3 regions of the Mesorhizobium sp. P2_E7 genome follow, and region 3 is predicted to be linked to each of the others. Evidence: predicted binding sites of a transcription regulator. Region 3 holds the regulator's gene; each other region holds the start of a gene.
The links. The regulator PhoB, encoded in region 3, activates phosphate uptake and scavenging genes when phosphate is short. The targets are predictions, from matches to a motif close to TGTCATNNANCTGTCAT.
Positions count from the first base shown of each region.

Region 1: a site for PhoB is predicted at 1,881-1,897, ahead of AC1DYC_RS10320 (esterase-like activity of phytase family protein). Genes of this name have one in related genera too.
Region 2: a site for PhoB is predicted at 2,499-2,515, ahead of AC1DYC_RS05265 (PhoX family protein). Genes of this name have one in related genera too.

Region 1 is NZ_JBFUER010000001.1:2,036,200-2,040,381, reverse strand. It holds gene AC1DYC_RS10325 (L,D-transpeptidase) at 1-130, shown strand, start outside; gene AC1DYC_RS10320 (esterase-like activity of phytase family protein) at 301-1,782, opposite strand; gene AC1DYC_RS10315 (bestrophin-like domain) at 1,950-2,705, shown strand; gene AC1DYC_RS10310 (ferritin family protein) at 2,777-3,091, shown strand; gene AC1DYC_RS10305 (LacI family DNA-binding transcriptional regulator) at 3,119-4,144, opposite strand.
Region 2 is NZ_JBFUER010000001.1:1,045,424-1,049,605, reverse strand. It holds gene urtA (urea ABC transporter substrate-binding protein) at 1-263, opposite strand, end outside; gene AC1DYC_RS05275 (hypothetical protein) at 578-976, shown strand; gene AC1DYC_RS05270 (FAD-binding oxidoreductase) at 1,086-2,432, shown strand; gene AC1DYC_RS05265 (PhoX family protein) at 2,571-4,182, shown strand, end outside.
Region 3 is NZ_JBFUER010000003.1:240,230-244,411, forward strand. It holds gene xylF (D-xylose ABC transporter substrate-binding protein) at 1-116, opposite strand, end outside; gene AC1DYC_RS20245 (ROK family protein) at 385-1,620, shown strand; gene phoB (phosphate regulon transcriptional regulator PhoB) at 1,651-2,340, opposite strand; gene phoU (phosphate signaling complex protein PhoU) at 2,357-3,061, opposite strand; gene pstB (phosphate ABC transporter ATP-binding protein PstB) at 3,103-3,927, opposite strand; gene pstA (phosphate ABC transporter permease PstA) at 3,945-4,182, opposite strand, start outside.

The DNA of each region.
Region 1 (4,182 bases), on a different contig from region 3:
GGTCAATGGCGTCGCCCAGGTCTATGTGCGCCCGAACCTGTCGCCCGCCGGCAAGATCATGGCGGTGTCGAGCCGTACCGCCGAGCCGATCGATGCCGGCGTGCCGAAGGATGCCGAGATCTTGAAGTAAGTTTCTCAGCTGTATCGCTGTAGCCGACAAAAAAGCGGACGAGACAGAGCGTTTCACGGAAAAGGTGAAACGCTCTGTCTCTTTGTTTTTTTCGCAATTCCGGACGGAAAACCGATCACACTTTTCCTGGAATTGCTTTAGGCGCGTCCGCTTTTCTCTGTCGTATGCAACTACTTCTTGGCGAGGCCCGGAAGCGTGACCTGATACACCAGGAACATAGTGTCGACGTCGGCGCCGTCTTCGGCCTTGTAGGGCGTGCCGACCTGGAAGCCGTCCTGGGCGAGGAAGTCGTTGTCGTTGCCGACGAACAGGAAATAATCGTCGGGCAGCGCCGGATCGAGCACGCTGACCACCGACATCGCCTCCCACTTCTCCGAGAGGTTGTTCTTGTCGTTCGGCTTGCCGTCATGCAGGCCGAAGCGGCCGAGTTCCTTGTTGTCGTTGATGTTGATAAACGGCGTCAGCTTGGCCGGCGTCACCGAGGGGTCGAGCACGCCCTTGGGCGCTACCGGCTTGTCGGCGGCATCGAAGGCGCCGCCGGCAATGTCGGTGGCACCAGAGACGTCGACGACGAAGATCTGGCGCACAAGCGAAGTGTCGCCCTTCACGCCCTGGCCGTTGCCGCTGTCGCGCGCCAGCATCAGGAAGGTCTTGTCGGACAGCGCCACGATCTCGCTCTGCGCGGCGATCTTGGTCTTGCCCTTGTCGTCCTTGAACACCGGCAGCGGAACGACATATTCGTGCGCCAGCTTGAGGTGTGCCGGGTCGGTGGCGTCATAGACCAGGGCGCGGGTGTTCTGGCGCGTCGCGCCGGAATCGCCGCCATCTTGGCGGGGTGCCGACTGCAGCACCGCGATCAGCGATTTGCCGTCCGGCGTCAGCGCCATGCCTTCGAGGCCCTGGTTGTTCTGGCGGCCGGTCTCGGGATCCTTCGGATCGGGCTCGGCGGCACCCGGGCCCGGATTGTCGGAGGCGAAGTTCGGCGTGCCCTTGCGCATCGGCACCAAGGCTGCCGGCGGCTGCGTTGCCGACAACAGATGGCCATCGGCCGAGAAGCGGTAGATGTTGGGGCCGTATTCGTCGGAAATGAACATGGTGCCGTCGGGCAGCCGCGCGATCGCCTCATTGTCGAGCGCCAGCTTGCCGTTGGCCTCGGGCAGGATCGGCAGGTCGCCGCTCGCCGCGCGCACGCCGTTGAGCGGATCGAGGCCGGTGGCGTCGGCGCCCTTGTCATCGGTCAGCAGCAGGGAATCGGCAAGCGTCGCCTTGACGCCGGTCTGTTCCTGGCCGGCGGCGGGTGTGGCACCCAGCGGGGTCGGCGTGAGCTCGATAGCGATAGTGTTGAGGCGCGGCCGATAGTCGGTGGTGCCGACGACATTGTAGCCGCGATCCGGCAGCAGCCAGAGCGAACCCTTGTAGCCGTTGGCGTCATGTGTCCAGCTTGCGGCGTCGATCGACATGCCGGAGCCGGAGCCGAAGGTCTCGCCGAACTTGTCCTTCAGGTCGGCCGGGATGCGACCGACGCCGACGAGCCCCTTGTTGACGAAGCTGACGCCGCCGACGGTGGCGGTGCTGTCGGCAAGGGCAGGGGTCAAAGCGGTAAACAGCGCCAATGCGGCGCCGAGCGACACGGTTCGGTGCGAGATTTTCATAGAGATCCTCTTTGTGACGAGCCTTGAGCGGCTGAGACTGCAGGGCTCCGCGTCGCATCGACGATGTCGCCCCCCGCAAAGCGGTCTAGGACGCGAACATGATACTTGCGTGACAGAGCATTCTGACAGCCATTGGCATTCGGTGCTTGCCGTGCAGAAATGGCTGCATGCAGGAAACACTCATCGCGGTGGCCGTTTTCCTCTGCCTGACGGCGGCGCCGCTGGCCAGCATGGCCGTCTACGGCAGGTTGCCAGCCCATCACCGTGACGACGACACCAACGCCGTGGTTCGGCTCGCCGCCAACCTGTTCGTCGTCATGACCTCGCTGGTGCTTGGTCTCATGATCAACTCGGCCAAGAACACTTTCGAGTCGATCGACCGCAACGTGCACACATATGCGACCGAGTTGATCCTTCTCGACCGGTCGCTTCGGCAATATGGGCCCGAGACCGCCGAGGTCCGTCAGCCGCTGGTCGCTTATGTGCAAAGACAGACCAACAACTGGACAGAAGCCAACGAAACACCCCTCGTCGCCAACCGGCTGTCTGAACGTCTGTTGACCGAGATCAGCACAAGATTGACCGCTCTGCAGCCTGCTGACTCAGCGCATGGTTCCCTGCTGGAGGACGCCCGCCAGCATCTGCAGAAGGTGGTGGAACTGCGCTGGGCTTTGATTGAGCAATCGGAAGGTACCATCCCGCGGCCGCTGATCGTTATGCTCGTTGCCTGGTTGGTGCTGATCTTCGCCAGTTTCGGTTTCAGGGCGCCGCGAAATGCCATCACCATAGAGACGTTCGTGGTGTCGGCAGCGCTGATTGCCGGAGCGCTTTACCTGATCCTCGATATGGATGTGCCGTTTTCCGGCCCGATCCAGATTTCGTCGGCGCCGTTGCAGAGGGCTTTGGTCGAATTGCAACAGTGAGGCGGAACCCGCGGCGTTCCAATGCATTCCTGGATACAGCCGAATTTGCAGGTCCAATTCAGGGAAGCGACATGGGTTTCGATCAGTATCACGAGCCGCCGGAAGAACTGACGCAGAAGGTGCGGACCTTCGCCCGCATGATTACCTCGCTGATCGAGGAGGCGGAGGCGATCGGCTGGTATGAGCAGCGCATATCGGTGGAGAAGGATCCGCAGGCCAAGGCGATCATGAAGAATGCGCAAGGCGAGGAGTTCAAGCATTTCGGCATGGACCTGGAATTCCTGCTGCGCCAGAAGAAGGACTGGCGGGCGGAACTGAAGGAAATCCTGTTCACCACCGGCGACATCGTCAAGGCCGGCGAGCGGGGCGAGAAGAAGGTGGATTGATGCCGGCCAGCCTGCGTCCGGCCGTGATCAGTCGCTATCGCGCGCAATCAGCTCCAGCGGCCAGACTTCGCGGATGATGCGCGGGCCTTCGGGACCGGCGAAGGCGGGGAGCGAGGCCAGCAGCATTTCTGCCAGCCGCCGGCCCATCGGCTCCAGCGACGGACGGAAGGCAGTCAGCGCCGGAGAAAAGTAGCGGCAAAGCGGCGTGTCGACGATGACGATCACCGCTATGTCGTGGCCGGGCCTGATGCCCATCTCGGCCAGTGCCTTGCAGCCGCCGAGAGCCATTGCGTCATTGTTGAAGATGATGGCTGTGGGCCGGTCTTTGGAGAGCATCACGCGCGGCGTCACCTGGTAGCCTCCGGCCTCGTTGATGAAGCCGTCGGCGATCAGGCCGGGATCGACTTCGATGCCGTGCCGCTCCAGCGCCTTGCGGTAGCCGTCGAGGAACAGGTAGCCGAAGTTGAGATCGAGCGAAGGGCGGATGGCGGCAATGCGGCGGTGGCCGCGCGCGACCAGCCGGTCGACGGCTTCATCACCCGCCCTCTCGAAATCGATATCGAGCGAAGGATAGGCGTCGCCGCCGGATTGACTTCGGCCAAGCGTGGCGAAGGGAAAGCCGGCCTTGCTGAGATAGTCGATCCGATCGTCTTCCCGCCGTGTATTGGCCAACACGACCGCGTCGGCCCGGCGCGTCTCAACCACGCGGCGCAGCCTCTCCTGCTGATATTGGCCGGGCTCACCCATGACGACCATCAGATCCAGGTCATACTCGGCGAGCCGCGCCTGCAGACCGGTCAGGAACGGGATGAAGAACGGCTCGCCATACTGCTGGTCGCCCGGATGCGGCTGCAGCATGAAGGCGATGGAATGGGTGGCGCCTTGCCTGAGACTGCGGCCGGACTGGTTCGGGGAATAGTTCAGCTGCTTGGCGGCGGCGAGCACGCGCTGGCGGGTGTCGGCATTGACGTCGGCGCGGCCGTTCAGCGCGCGGGACACGGTGCCGATCGAAATGTTCAGGTGACGCGCTAGGTCGTGAATACTGGACGCCAAAGACGGTTCTCCCCCTGCCTTGGCTAGCACCGGCTGCC
Region 2 (4,182 bases), on a different contig from region 3:
AGCGGCCAGTTGGACGCCGGATCGACAACGACCGCTTCCAGCTTCTTGCCGAGCAATCCGCCCTTGGCGTTTTGCTCTTCGATGAGCATCAGCATGGCGTCTTTCAACGTCGTCTCCGAAATCGCCATGGTCCCCGACAACGAATGCAGAATGCCGACCTTGATCGTGTCTTCGGCGGCCTTGGCCGGAGACGACATCGACAGGCCGGCAGCGACCACGCCGGCCGAAAACATTTTTGTTATTGTAGAGAAATTACCCCTCATACCGAAGACTCCCCGAGCTGGTTGATTGCACCGCAACACTGCAATGCAACAGCCGTGCCAAATGCAAAGGCACCGCTCCGAAGGATTGAATAAGCTAACGTTATCAGCCTGTTACTATATTAGCCTAAAGAAAACAAAGGCAGCCGATTAAAGATTGATTGAGGGAAATTTGCGCAGCGCACAAGGCATTTGCCTAATTTTCGCCCAAGTATGACAAGTGCCTAGATTTTGAACTCCAGCAGCGGCATGCGGATGAACAATATTGCGGCACGGCGCAAAAATGGGGCAAGCTCATTCCGCAAACGAGTGACCCGATGACATCCCGCATCTCCTGCATTTCCGGCATCCTGCTGCTGATGGCAACGAGCGGCGCCGCGCGCGCCGATTTCAGCGACGGCAAGCTGCCGGACGGCACCTATCACTGCGAAGTCTATCTGCTCGGCGCCTTCCTCAATCTTGGCGACATCACCATCAAGGGCAATGTCTATAGCGGACCGGTGACGTTCGGCACCGCGCTGCAAGGCTACAACTATCAGATGAACGCCAATGGCGAGATCACCTGGCTGGGCCCGCTGGGCGGCTACACCAGCGGCGGCAATTCTGTCTCGATGACGCAAGCGACGCTGGACGGCGAGACCACCCCGTCGTTCGACATCATCCTGAAGCAGCCCGACGGCGCCTTCACCGCCTCGACCTGCACCAAGGCCCAGTAAGCTGATCGGCCGCCCTCGGAAGCAGTACTGATGACGTCGCTTGCACTGACCATTCCTCGTCCGGCAAACGCGTGATACCGTTTGCGGGTCGCTTGGAGTGGGGGCTCGAATGTCCGACGTGCTGCGAAAAAAGCTCGCCTTGGCCAAATGTCGCGGGCACCTGATCATGCCTGGCGATCGGGACTATGATCGTGCCCGAAGGGTGTGGAACGGTGTCGTCGATCGGAAGCCGGCGGCTGTACTATACGCAGAAAATGTCGATGACGTTCGAAAGGCGATCGACATCGCGGCCAGTTGCGATGCGGTCCTTGCGGTCCGGGCAGGCGGACACAGTTTCCCGGGTCTATCGACTTGTGACGCTGGGCTTCTGCTCGATCTGTCGCAACTCAATTCCACCCGCCTGAACACAGGCGCCGGAACAGTCGAGGCCGGCGGCGGAGCCATGCTGCGAGATCTCGATGGAGCGACAGTTTCAAAGGGGTATGTGGTTCCGGCGGGCGTCATTTCTCACACCGGGGTCGCAGGCCTCACCCTTGGGGGCGGCATGGGTCGTATCAGCCGCGCCTACGGACTGACAATCGACAGCCTGATTGGGGCCGAGATAGTGACCGCCATCGGCAGTGTCACCTGGATAGATGCGGACTCGGATCCTGAACTTTTCTGGGGCATCCGAGGTGGTGGCGGGAATTTCGGTGTCGTTACTCGCTTCAAGTTCAAACTGCATCAGCTTGGCCTGGTGTCGGTTGGCCAGTGGAGCTACCCAGTCGCCAGCGCGCGGCGAGCGATTGCCGTCCTGGGCGAATTGGCTCAACAACGCCCGCGAGAGTTCTCTGTTGCCTTCACACTGGCCTCACTGAGTCTGGGCGTGACGGCCGTCTGGATCGGCGACAGCAGGCATGCGGAGCGGATGCTCTCACCTTTCGGCGAGCTTGCAGGCGCGGGAGAAGGAACGATGGGCGCCATGCCGTTCATTGAGCTGCAAAGCCGCAACGATGTTCATTTCGCCTGGTCGCGCCGGTATTACGCAAAGGGTGGATTTTGGCGGGATATTAGCGGAGAGGCGGTGGACGCCATGGTCCAGCAGATCACCACCGCGCCGACACCGGATTCTGAACTCTATGTGACGCAACTTGGAGGCGCTGTTTCGGATGTGCCGGAAGACGCCACGGCGTACTCCGGTAGGCAGGCTGGGTATTATTGGATTGCGGAGCCCGTATGGGACAATCCGGCAGACGATGAGCGCTGTATTGCATGGGGAAGGGCTGCCGCCGAGCAAATGGCCGATCCGTCGATACAGGCCAACTATATCAACGAACAGGCCGATACCGCCATCGCGTCGGGCGCTTATGGGGCCGTCAAATATGATCGACTGAGGCGCTTGAAATCCCGTCTTGATCCAACCAATCGGTTCCGCCTCAACCAGAACATCGTACCTTTGGCGGCCGCGCCGCGGTGATTGCAGTTGAAAGAGGCTGCCCGCCGTAGGTCGCCATTTCTGCGGTCTCAAAACTGTTCTCCCTCGTGTCATGCGGATGTTGCCGAAGCAGACTAGGGCAGCGGTGCGCCGTAACATCCACCCTGAGAGGCAGACACCATGGCCAACGCACCGTCTTCATCCTCGCCCGTCATCCGCGACATCATCGCCGAGCGCGTCTCGCGCCGGTCTCTCTTGAAAGGCAGCCTTGCCTCCGGCGCGCTGCTTGCCGGCGGCAGCTTCGTCGGCTCCTTGTTTGCCGGCGAAACGCATGCCGCGGCAGCGCAGTCGACGCTCGGCTTTCCCGAACTGAAGCGCGTCTACGACAAGACCCATGCCGCCGCCGAAGGCTATGAGACGACCATCGTGGCGCGCTGGGGCGATCCGCTTGCAGCCGGCCTCGCCGAATTCGACGGCAACAAGGTCGCCGCGGACGAGCAGGAAAAGCGTTTTGGTTACAATTGCGACTATATCGCCTTCATGCCGCTGCCCAAGGGCACGGTCAATTCCGACCATGGCCTGCTCTGCGTCAACAACGAATACATCTCGCCCAATGTGATGTTTCCGGGCACGACCGAGGACGACGCCGGCAAGACGATGACCAAGGGACAGGTCGATCTCGGCATGGCCGCGATGGGCCATTCGATCGTCGAAGTGCAGCTGAAGGACGGCAAGTGGGAAACCGTCGCCGACAGCCCGCTCAACCGCCGCATCACCGCCAACACCGAAATGACCGTTTCCGGCCCCGTCGCCGGCCATGCGCTGATGAAGACCTCGGCCGACGCCACCGGCACGAAAGTGCTCGGCACCAGCTACAATTGCAGCGGCGGTTTTACCCCGTGGGGCACGGTGCTGACCTGCGAGGAAGGCGTGTCCGACATTTTCGGCGGCGACCCGAAGAAGGCACCGACCGCCGACCTGCTCGCCCGTTACGGCTTTGACGGCTCCGACATCTATGGCCGCGGCCGCTTCCATGACCGCTTCAATCTCGACAAGGAACCCAACGAGGCCAATCGCTTCGACTGGGTGGTCGAGATCGACCCTTACGACCCGCAGTCCAAGCCGGTAAAGCGCACCGCACTCGGACGCATGTCGCATGAGGCGTCGACCGTGGTCCTCAACAAGGACGGCCGCGTCGTCGTCTATATGGGTGACGACGACTATTTCGAATACATGTACCGCTTCGTCTCGGCAAAAGCCTACGACAAGGCCAACCCGGCCTCAGGCGCCGATTTGCTCGACGAGGGCGTGCTGTCGGTCGCCCGCTTCGATGCCGACGGCTCGATGACATGGCTGCCGTTGGTGCATGGCCAGGGGAAGCTCACTGCCGAGAACGGTTTTGCCGACCAGGCCGAAGTGCTGTTGAAGACGCGTTTTGCGGCCGATGCGCTGGGCGCTACGCCGATGGACCGGCCCGAGGACATCGAGACCAATCCGGTGACCGGCCGCGTCTATGCGGTGATGACCAAGAACAAGAAGCGCGACCAGTCCAAGGTCAATCCGGCCAATACAAGGCCGGAAAACCTCTGGGGCCACATTGTCGAGCTGATCCCGCCTGGGGGCCTCGGCGCGGATGCCGATCATACGGCGGAAAAGTATGCCTGGGACCTGTTCGTGCTCTGTGGCAATCCCAAGGATGCCAAGGTCGGCGCCACCTTCCATCCGGACACGTCGGACAATGGCTGGTTCGTCTGCCCCGATAACATCACCTTCGATCCGGCCGGCCGGTTGT
Region 3 (4,182 bases):
TCTTCCTGGAAGTTCGACCACGACACGCCGATGACCTTGTCCTTCGCCTGCGCGACCGACACCAGCGTCAGCGACATGGCGACACCCGCCAGCATGGCGGCTGCAAATCTGTTCATGTTAATCCTCCCTGCGCCGCGCGCGGCGCGACAAAACTGGCCCGAAGGCCGGCACACAGAGGCTCTATTTTTTCGAGCCTCGAAAAAATACTGGTCCAACGGCGAGGCGCTGTCAACATCGATTCTGATGGAATCTGATGGCCTCCGCGAATTTTTTCGAGACTCGCAATAAACAATGACAGCGCCGCCGGCTTCTGCCAATATTTGCGTAGCGCCCCTGACCGCCTTCATTATCATGAGGCGCGAGGAGGACCGGGAGGAAACAAAAATGTCGGTTGGAATCCGCCACGACGATTTGCGCCGTCGCAACCGTGCGATGGTGATTTCGGCCGTGCGCCGTGCCGGCCAACCGTCGCGGACCGAGATCGCGGCGACCACCGGCCTCAGCCATTCGACCATATCGGCGATCTCGTCGGATTTGATTGCGGAAGGCATCCTGGCCGAAAGCAAGCCCGGCGAGACCGGCGCGCTGAAACGCGGCCGGCCGCAGGTCGGCCTTGGCCTCAACCCGGAAGCGGCGGCGGTGATGACCGTGGTGCTGTCGCTGAACTTCCTCTCCGTCACCGTCATTGACTATGCCGGCCAGGTGGTCGCCGAGGAACAGCGCCGGCTCGACACGCTGACCATTTCGCGCGACGAACTGATCGGCGAATGCACTGCCATTGTCAGACGCCGGCTCGAGGATCCCGACCTCGACGTCCAGAGCGTCGCCCGCATTGCCATGGGCATTCAGGGCATCACCGATTCGCATGCGCGCGCCATGCTGTGGTCGCCGATCACACCGCTGACCGACATTGCCTTCGCCGACATACTGGAAGCGGAATTCGGCATTCCGGCCACCATGGAAAACGACTGCAACATGATGGCGGTGGCGCTGCAATGGCGCCAGCCTGACCGCTATCGCGACGATTTCATCGCCATCCTGCTCTCGCATGGCATCGGCATGGGGCTGGTGCTGAAGGGCGAACTGTTCACCGGCACCCATTCGTCCGGCGGCGAGTTCGGCCACATGATCCACCGGCCCGGCGGCGCGCTGTGCCGTTGCGGGCGGCGCGGCTGCGTCGAGGCCTATGCCGGCAACTACGCTATCTGGCGCAGCGCAAAGATGATGAGCGAGGATGCCGAACCGGTCGATGTCGGCGACGCCGACATGCGGGCGCTGGCCGCACGCGCCCGCGAGACGGATGGCCCGGAGCGCGAAGCCTATCGCAAGGCGGGCGAGGCGCTCGGCTTCGGCCTTGGCAGCCTGTTCGCGCTGATCGACCCCGCCCCTGTCGCCATGGTCGGTGTCAGCGCCGCCGCCTTCGACCTGATCGAGCCGGCATTGCGCGAGGCGATCGCCCAGACCGCCGGCGGCCAGCACTCGAAGTCGATCTCCTTCGACACCGAGCCCAACGAACTGCCGTTGATCCGCGAGGGCTGCGCCATGCGGGCGCTAAGCTTCGTCGACCAGGAGATTTTCGCGCCCGGCATTCAAGCGAAGACCGGCAAGCACGTCGCCTGAGAGGCCGGCGACGGCCCGGCGCGCCGGGCTCTAGTCTTCGCGGATGGCGTAGCCGGCGCCGCGGATGGTGCGGATGACGTCCGGCATGCGGCCATTGTTGACCGCCTTGCGCAAGCGACCGACATGCACGTCGACCGTGCGTTCGTCGATGTAGATCGTCTCGCCCCAGACATTGTCGAGCAGCTGGCTGCGTGAGAACACACGGCCGGGGTGGCGCATCATAAATTCGAGCAGGCGGAACTCGGTCGGCCCCAGTCGGATCTCGCTCTTCTTGCGGTAGACTCGGTGCGATTCACGGTCGAGCACGATGTCGCCGACCTTGAGCACGCTGGACAGGACTTCCGGCTTGGCGCGGCGCAGCAGCGCCTTCACGCGCGCCATGAATTCCGGCGTCGAGAACGGCTTGACCAGATAATCGTCGGCGCCGGTCGAAAGCCCGCGCACGCGGTCGCTCTCCTCGCCACGCGCGGTCAGCATGATGATCGGCAATCGCTCGGTCTCGGGCCGCATCCTGAGCCGCCGGCAAAGCTCGATGCCGGACACCGCCGGCACCATCCAGTCGAGCACCAGAAGGTCGGGCACATTTTCCTGCAGCCGGATTTCGGCCTCGTCGCCGCGCGTTACCACTTCGACCTGGTAGCCTTCGGATTCGAGGTTGTAGCGGAGGAGCACGCCCAGCGGCTCCTCATCCTCCACGACCATGATGCGTGGCGCAATCATCAGCAGTTCACCCTTGTCAGGCCGACGTGGCCATCGCCGTCTCGTCCTGCTTCGGGCGATTGGCAGGCAATTGCTGGCCGGTCAGCACATAATACGCATTTTCAGCGATGTTGGTGACATGATCGCCGATGCGCTCCAGATTCTTGGCGCAGAACAGAAGATGCGTGCAGGCAGTGATGTTGCGCGGGTCTTCCATCATGTAGGTCAAGAGTTCACGAAACACCGACGTGTATTTGACGTCGATGCGCTCGTCCTCATTCCTGAGCTTCGCCAGCGCGGCCGCATCGGCGGCGGCATATTCCTCGACCACCCCTTGCACCTGGATCAGCACCAGTTGTGCCATCGCATCGATGGAATGCGAGAGGTCGCGCGGCGTGACGCTCAAGCCCACAGTGCCGACGCGCTTGGCGATGTTCTTGGCGAGATCGCCGATGCGCTCGAGGTCGCCGGCCATGCGGATCGAACCGACCACGGCGCGCAGATCGTTGGCCATCGGCTGGCGCTTGGCGATGAGCGTGATGGCGCGGTCGTCGAGTTCACGCTGGCGCGCGTCCATGATGGCATCATCGGAAACCACACGCTGCGCCAGCGCGTTGTCCGACGTGAGCAGCGCTTTGGTCGAGCCGCTGACCATCGACCCGGCCAGATCGCCCATGTCGCGGATCAGCTTGCTGATCTGGCCCAACTCTTCATCGAAGGAGGCGACGGTATGTTCACCCATGATCCTGGTCCTCGTGCCTGAAAATTCAACCGCTGGACGGCTCAGCCGAAGCGGCCGGTAATGTAGTCCTGGGTGCGCTTGTCGTCGGGATTGGTGAACATCTTGTCGGTGGCGCCCTCCTCGACCAGGTAGCCGAGGTGGAACATCGCCGTGCGTTGCGACACGCGCGCTGCCTGCTGCATCGAGTGGGTGACGATGACGATAGTGTAGTTCTGGCGCAGTTCGTCGATCAGCTCCTCGACGCGGGCGGTGGCGATCGGGTCGAGCGCCGAGCAGGGCTCATCCATCAGGATCACTTCCGGCGAGACCGCGATGGCGCGCGCGATGCACAGGCGCTGCTGCTGGCCGCCGGACAGGCCAGTGCCGGGTTCCTGCAGGCGGTCCTTGACCTCGTTCCAGATCGCCGCCTTCTTCAGGCTCGACTCGACGATCTGGTCCATGTCGGACTTGCGCTTGGCCAGGCCATGGATGCGCGGGCCGTAGGCGACGTTCTCGTAGATCGACTTCGGGAACGGATTGGGCTTCTGGAACACCATGCCGACGCGAGCCCTGAGTTCGACGACGTCGATGTTCTTGTCGTAGATGTCGTCCTCATCGAGCGTGATCTTGCCGGTCACCCGCGCTGAATCGATGGTGTCGTTCATGCGGTTGAGGCAGCGCAGGAAGGTCGACTTGCCGCAGCCGGACGGGCCGATCAGCGCGGTCACCTGGTTTTGGCGGACGTCGAGATTGACGTCGAACAGCGCCTGCTTCTCGCCGTAGAACACGCCGACCTTGTCGCCGCGCATCTTGATCACTTCGTTCGACTTGGCGTTCATTTTGTCGCCCACTGCGTTTTCAAGGGACTGTTCGGTCATGATGTTCATACCAAATTGCCTTTTTTCTACCAGCGCCGCTCGAACCGGCGCCGAAGCACGATCGCGGTGATGTTCATGGCCATGAGGAAGACCAGCAGGATGATGATGGCGCCGGACATGCGCTCGACAAAAGCGCGTTCGGCCTCGTTTGCCCACATGTAGATCTGCACCGGTAGCGCGGTTGCCGGGTCGAAAGGTGTCTTCGGATAGTCGGCGACAAAGGCGACCATGCCGATCAGAAGCAGTGGTGCGGTCTCACCCAAC